One region of the Vibrio sp. E150_018 genome, then DNA from elsewhere that is predicted to be linked to it. Evidence: predicted binding sites of a transcription regulator. Region 1 holds the regulator's gene; each other region holds the start of a gene.
What was found. The regulator CRP, encoded in region 1, controls carbon source genes, mostly activating them, when cyclic AMP is high. The targets are predictions, from matches to a motif close to TGTGANNNNNNTCACA.
Positions count from the first base shown of each region.

Region 2: mlc (sugar metabolism global transcriptional regulator Mlc) is a predicted target of CRP. The motif match lies at 930-945, and genes of this name have one in related genera.
Region 3: ACE3G9_RS03985 (CTP synthase) is a predicted target of CRP. The motif match lies at 1,156-1,171, and genes of this name have one in related genera.

Region 1 covers NZ_JBHGNY010000006.1:153,780-155,981, reverse strand. Annotated here, with positions in the region: gene ACE3G9_RS08590 (phosphoribulokinase) at 1-631, shown strand, start outside; gene crp (cAMP-activated global transcriptional regulator CRP) at 873-1,505, shown strand; gene ACE3G9_RS08580 (aromatic amino acid transport family protein) at 1,744-2,202, opposite strand, start outside.
Region 2 covers NZ_JBHGNY010000009.1:104,200-106,401, reverse strand. Annotated here, with positions in the region: gene pyk (pyruvate kinase) at 1-752, opposite strand, end outside; gene mlc (sugar metabolism global transcriptional regulator Mlc) at 1,021-2,202, shown strand, end outside.
Region 3 covers NZ_JBHGNY010000002.1:277,086-279,287, reverse strand. Annotated here, with positions in the region: gene ACE3G9_RS03985 (CTP synthase) at 1-1,071, opposite strand, end outside; gene mazG (nucleoside triphosphate pyrophosphohydrolase) at 1,286-2,086, opposite strand; gene relA (GTP diphosphokinase) at 2,182-2,202, opposite strand, start outside.

The DNA of each region.
Region 1 (2,202 bases):
TGAATTCTTTAATCAATATGGAAAAAATGGCAGCGGCAAAATTCGTCGTTACTTGCATAGTTTTGATGAAGCCGTCCCTTATAACCAAATGCCCGGCACCTTTACTCCATGGCAAGACCTACCAGAAAATACTGATGTATTGTTTTATGAAGGATTACATGGTGGTGTAGTCGATGGCGATATCAATGTCTCTAAGCATGTGGACTTTTTGATTGGCATGGTACCGATTGTAAACCTTGAATGGATCCAAAAATTCGTCCGAGATACTCGTGACCGCGGCCATTCACGAGAAGCCGTGATGGACTCTATTGTTCGCTCAATGGATGACTACTTAAATTATATCACGCCGCAATTCTCCCGTACTCACATCAACTTTCAGCGCGTCCCTACCGTCGATACTTCTAATCCACTTAATGCCAAAGGCATACCGAGTTTGGATGAGAGTTTTGTAGTGATCCGCTTGCGTGGAATTAAAAACGTCGACTTTCCATATCTACTATCAATGATTGAAGGCTCTTTCATGTCGCGTCACAACACCCTCGTAGTACCTGGTGGCAAGATGAGTTTTGCAATGGAATTAATCATTCAACCACTGCTTCATCAACTAATCGAAACAGGTAAAATCGCCTAAAGTGTTACTCAGAACACACTTAGTGACTAGTCTGTGACCTTGAACACAATTTAATGATGAAAAACCCCATAGTTAGCCGCTCAAAGTCAAGAAATCCGATCTAGAAAGAGGTACTATAAAAACACTAATGCAACACAACTTGCAGCAATAACATTTAACACCTATTCTATTTGACCAGTTTAGCCGGTCTCAGGATGAATGACTCAAAACTGAGCAAGCCTTGTAGAGGAAGTAACAAATTATGGTTCTAGGTAAACCTCAAACAGATCCAACATTAGAGTGGTTTCTATCTCACTGTCATATCCATAAGTACCCATCAAAAAGTACTTTGATTCACGCTGGTGAGAAAGCAGAAACACTGTATTACATTGTTAAAGGGTCTGTGGCAGTATTAATCAAGGATGAAGAAGGCAAAGAGATGATCTTGTCTTACTTGAACCAAGGTGACTTCATTGGTGAATTAGGTCTTTTTGAAGAAGACCAAGAACGTACCGCTTGGGTTCGTGCAAAATCTCCTTGTGAAGTTGCGGAAATCTCATTTAAAAAATTCCGTCAATTAATCCAAGTTAACCCAGACATTCTGATGCGCCTTTCTGCCCAAATGGCAAAACGTCTACAAATCACTAGCCAAAAAGTGGGTGACTTAGCATTCCTAGACGTAACTGGTCGTATCGCTCAAACGCTACTTAATCTAGCAAAACAACCAGATGCAATGACGCACCCAGACGGTATGCAAATCAAGATCACTCGTCAAGAGATCGGTCAGATTGTTGGCTGTTCACGTGAAACCGTTGGTCGCATCTTGAAGATGCTAGAAGAGCAAAACCTGATTTCTGCTCACGGTAAAACTATCGTAGTCTACGGAACGCGTTAAGATTTAATATCCGCGTTTAGTAGAGTAAGAAAAATTAAAAGCCACTGAATGGTAAGTTCAGTGGCTTTTTTAGTATTTGTAATTTAAGAACGTTGCTCGGGCGCTTCGCTGCTTGTAGCTCGAAAAAGATAACAGCGAAAAGATTAGTAACGTGTCGTGGTAAGCAACCGAAGCCAAGCTTTTGTTTTTCCTAGCTTCGAGAAGCGCAGCGCCCTAAACACGAGTATCGAAAGAGGTCTTACCCTATCGCCGGCAATACTCCAAGACTAATCATCATTTGTACCACAATAATCACCACACCTGCTGCTAGCGTTAGCATGAGAGCTGGCGTACCGCCAGAGACGGTGAAGGCTTGTTTATCTTGATTGAGTGTACGAGAACGCATCACCATTGCGACAGGGAGTAAGATAGCCAATATCGCCAATGCAATTGCGGCATAACCAAGAGCCATGATAAAACCTTGCGGGTAAAATAACGCAAAGCATAGTGGTGGAATAAAGGTCACTAGCGCGATACCAACACGTCCGCCTTTGCTTTTATTTTTATTTAAGCTGTCACCTAAGAATTCAAATAATCCTAAGCTCACACCTAAAAAAGAGGTGATTAATGCTAAATCAGCAAATACTGAGACCACTTGTGAAATAGCCGAGCTATGAATTACTTTTGATAACGTACCGACTAAGGCTGTCACATCTCC
Region 2 (2,202 bases), on a different contig from region 1:
CCACGAGCTACCATCACGACATCAGACGCTAAGATAATATCATCCATGCTTTCTTCGCTAATAACGGTTTCGGCACGCTCAACTTTGGCGACTAATTTGGCTTCAAGACCAGCGTCACGCGCTAAGCGACGGGCATAATGCATATCTTCGCCATTGCGTGGGAAAGAGATAGCAAGGTAGTCTACTTTGATTTTTGCAGCCGTGATAATGTCTTGTTTGTCTTTGTCAGTTAAGGCATCAGCGGATAAACCACCACCTTTTTTATTGATACCCTTATTATTTGAAAGAGGGCCAGCAACGGTGACTTCGGTATGTACTTTATTGCCATCGACACTGGTTACTTTAAGTTGGACACGACCATCATCAAGTAAAAGAATATCACCAGGCCCCACATCTTTTGGTAATTCTTTATAGTCTAAACCGACAGCATGTTGGTCACCATGGCCTTTTTCAAGATCACTATCCAGTGTAAATTTATCACCAATATTTAATTGAATTTTTCCGTCTTTGAAGGTTGAAACACGAATTTTAGGGCCTTGTAAGTCACCTAAAATAGCCACATGAATGCCTAATTTTGCCGCAATCGTGCGGACTTTTTCTGCTCGAATAATATGGTCCTCAGCTGAACCATGTGAGAAGTTCATTCGGACAACATTAGCACCAGCTTTGATGATATTTTCCAGGACATTATCTTTGTCTGTGGCTGGACCAAGGGTAGTGACAATTTTGGTACGTCTTAAACGTTGAGACATGAATTACTCCATTTCAGATATATAAATTATTTATACGTTATCATTAATTAAAGTGTAATTTTATGAGTTTATTTAATAAATAGTGTTTGAAAATTTATCCCTATAATTCGTGTGTGTTTTACTTTAAATTTATTTAGTGTTTAAAACTGTCAGAATAGCCAATATTTATAATTTAAGCGTGATACTTGTCACGCAACGGTTGTATGGTGCTTCACAATTAGTTTGCAGTGTAAAAAAATTGCGACAGGTTTTTCAAAAGGAGTTCTTTATGTACATGGCTCAACCTGGTCATATTGATCAAATTAAGCAAGTCAATACAGGTCGTGTATATAAACTCATCGATCAGTTTGGCCCAATCTCTCGTATCGATCTGTCAAAATTAAGTGGCTTGGCACCAGCCAGTATTACTAAAATTTCTCGTGAATTAATGGAAGGGTACTTAATTCATGAAACCGTAGTACAAGAGTCTCTTAGTCGGGGTCGTCCTGCTGTGGGGCTACAAACCGATAATACTGGTTGGCAGTTTCTGTCTATTAGACTCGGTAAGGGCTATATAATTATTGCCTTACACGAACTTGGAGGAGAGGTGGTCACCGATTATAAGGTGGAAATAGAAGCCTCAAATCAAGATCGATTACAACAACAAATCTTAAATGAAATTGAGAGTTTTTTTGTTCAGAATGCCCATTTAGTTGAGAGGATGACCAGTATTGCAGTGACACTACCTGCTCTGGTCAATTTCTCTGAAGGTGTGGTGATTCAGATGCCGCATTTTAATATTAAAAATTTAGCGTTAGGCCCCGCAATCTATGCTCAAACGGGCGTACCAGTTTTTATTGCAAATGATACTTGTGCTTGGGCTTTGGCAGAAATGTTGTTTGGTCAGTCTCAAGAAGTTGATAATTCATTACTCATTAGTAATCACCAAGGCGTTGCGGCTGGAGTGATTTTAAATGGACGTTTGGTTTACAGTCGTAATGGCAACATCGGAGAGTTAGGACATATTCAAATTGATCCTGATGGTGCCGTATGTGAGTGTGGCAAGCGCGGTTGTTTAGATACGGTCGCGTCCTCCCAAGCGGTGTGCCGTGCTGTTACCGAGAAAGTTGCTCAAGGCGAGCCAACAATATTATCGGTTAATAATATTACGATGGAAACCATTTGCTCAGCAGCGTTAGAAGGTGATGAATTAGCTAAACAAACCATTGAGAAGCTAGGGAGAGATTTAGGTAAGGGCATTGCTATTATGGTAAATATATTTAGCCCAGAAAAAATATTGCTTGGTGGTGCATTAACCAAAGCTAAGTCAATTTTATTTCCCGCTATTGAGCAAGCTTTGCAGCAATATAGCCTACCTATTTTTCACAAAGGTGTGCCTTTAGTGGAAAGTAAATTCTTTACTCAAACCACGATGCCAGGTGCGGCATTGATTAAGCAGGCACTTTATGAC
Region 3 (2,202 bases), on a different contig from region 1:
ACCACGGTCACCAAAGCCACCAGGAACTAAAATCGCATCGATGCCTTCAAGTAACTCAACACCTTTAGATTCAAGATCTTGAGAATCAATATACTTAATGTTAACACTTAGACGATTTTTCAAGCCTGCATGTTTTAATGCCTCGTTAACCGATTTGTATGCATCTGGTAATTCAGTGTATTTACCAACCATACCGATAGTCACTTCACCGGTTGGATTTGCTTCTTCGTAAATCACTTGTTCCCATTCGGTCAAGTCGGCTTCAGGAGCACTAATACCAAAACGAGTACACACTAAGTCATCTAAGCCTTGCGCACGAATCAGTTGTGGGATCTTATAAATAGAATCCACATCTTTCATTGAGATCACGGCTTTTTCTTGCACATTACAGAATAGTGCAATTTTCTTACGTTCGTTAGCCGGAATGATACGATCACTACGACAAACTAAAATATCTGGTTGAATACCAATAGAAAGTAATTCTTTTACAGAGTGCTGGGTTGGCTTAGTTTTCACTTCACCTGCTGCTGCAAGGTAAGGAACTAAAGTTAAGTGCATGAATAATGCATTCTCACGACCAACTTCAACTGCTAACTGACGAATGGCTTCCATAAATGGTAGAGACTCAATATCACCTACCGTACCACCAATTTCAACGATCGCGATATCGTGACCTTCAGAGCCAGCAATAATGCGGTCTTTGATTGAATTTGTGATATGAGGAATAACCTGAATGGTTGCACCTAGATAGTCACCGCGACGTTCTTTACGTAGAACATCTTCGTAAACACGACCTGCCGTAAAGTTATTACGTTTACTCATCTTGGTACGAATAAAGCGTTCGTAGTGACCAAGATCGAGATCGGTTTCAGCGCCATCTTCAGTAACGAATACTTCACCATGTTGAATCGGGCTCATTGTGCCTGGATCCACGTTGATGTATGGATCTAGTTTCATCATGGTCACTTTAAGACCACGAGCTTCTAAAATCGCTGCAAGTGATGCTGCTGCAATACCTTTACCTAGAGAGGATACGACCCCACCAGTAACAAAAATGTAATTTGTCGTCATGCTTAACCTGAAATTGGTTGAATGAGGGAAATGGATTTCTTCTGGACGGGATGAAAATATACCAGAACCCCTTTTCCGCTACAACGTGAAATCTATCACACTCGATTAATTTATTTCTTGCTTCAAATCAATTTAGCTATCTCCGCAAGGGAAGCCTCGTATTACAGATAAATAATCTCTATATAAAACAATTAATAAGCATAAAAAGTATTGGTTATATTCTTTTTTCTGCTAATTTTACATTTTCCCACTGAATATCAAGTTCTTGTAAAGAGCAATCCATCAATTCTTTACCTTGTCCATAGATAATAGATTCTACCCCACGAAAACGGCGCTCAAATTTATGGTTTGCTTTAGCCAAAGCCACTTCAGGGTCTTTGCCTAGATGCCTAACTAAATTGACCGTCGCAAACATTAAGTCGCCAAGCTCTTCTTCAATGCGCAGCTCATTTTTATCAACTTGTAAGGCTTCTTCCATGACCTCATCGATTTCCTCGTGAACCTTATCAACGACAGGACCTAAGGTGCCCCAATCAAAGCCGTATTTAGCGCATTTTTGCTGTAATTTATTAGCTCGTGATAAAGCTGGTAATGCTTTTGGTATAGAGTCTAGAATACTTTCCTCTACTTTGCCTTGCTGTAATTTTTCGTTTTGCTTCTCTTGTTCCCAACGCGCATTCAGTTCATCTTCTGTCTCAATATTTTCATCTGCAAAAACATGAGGATGGCGACGTATGAGTTTCTCGTTCACCCCTTTCACCACATCTTCGAAATCAAATAGTTGTTGCTCGCTGGCCAACTGACTGTAGAAAATCACTTGAAACAACAAGTCACCTAGCTCTTCTTGTAGGTTTTTCCAATCTTGATTGAGGATCGCATCCGCCACTTCATAAGTTTCTTCGATGGTGTGAGGCACAATAGAATCAAAAGTTTGCTTTTTATCCCAAGGACAACCATTTTCAGGATCACGTAACTGTTGCATGATGGATTTGAGCTGTTCAATTGGTATTGTCATGACTTTCTCTTTATATTCTTTCTAGTAACAGTGAGATTCAGATAGTAAAACACCGCTTATAAGATTAAGCGGTGTTGATATTGGCACTGATTCGGTTATTTCAGACGCTTCACTCT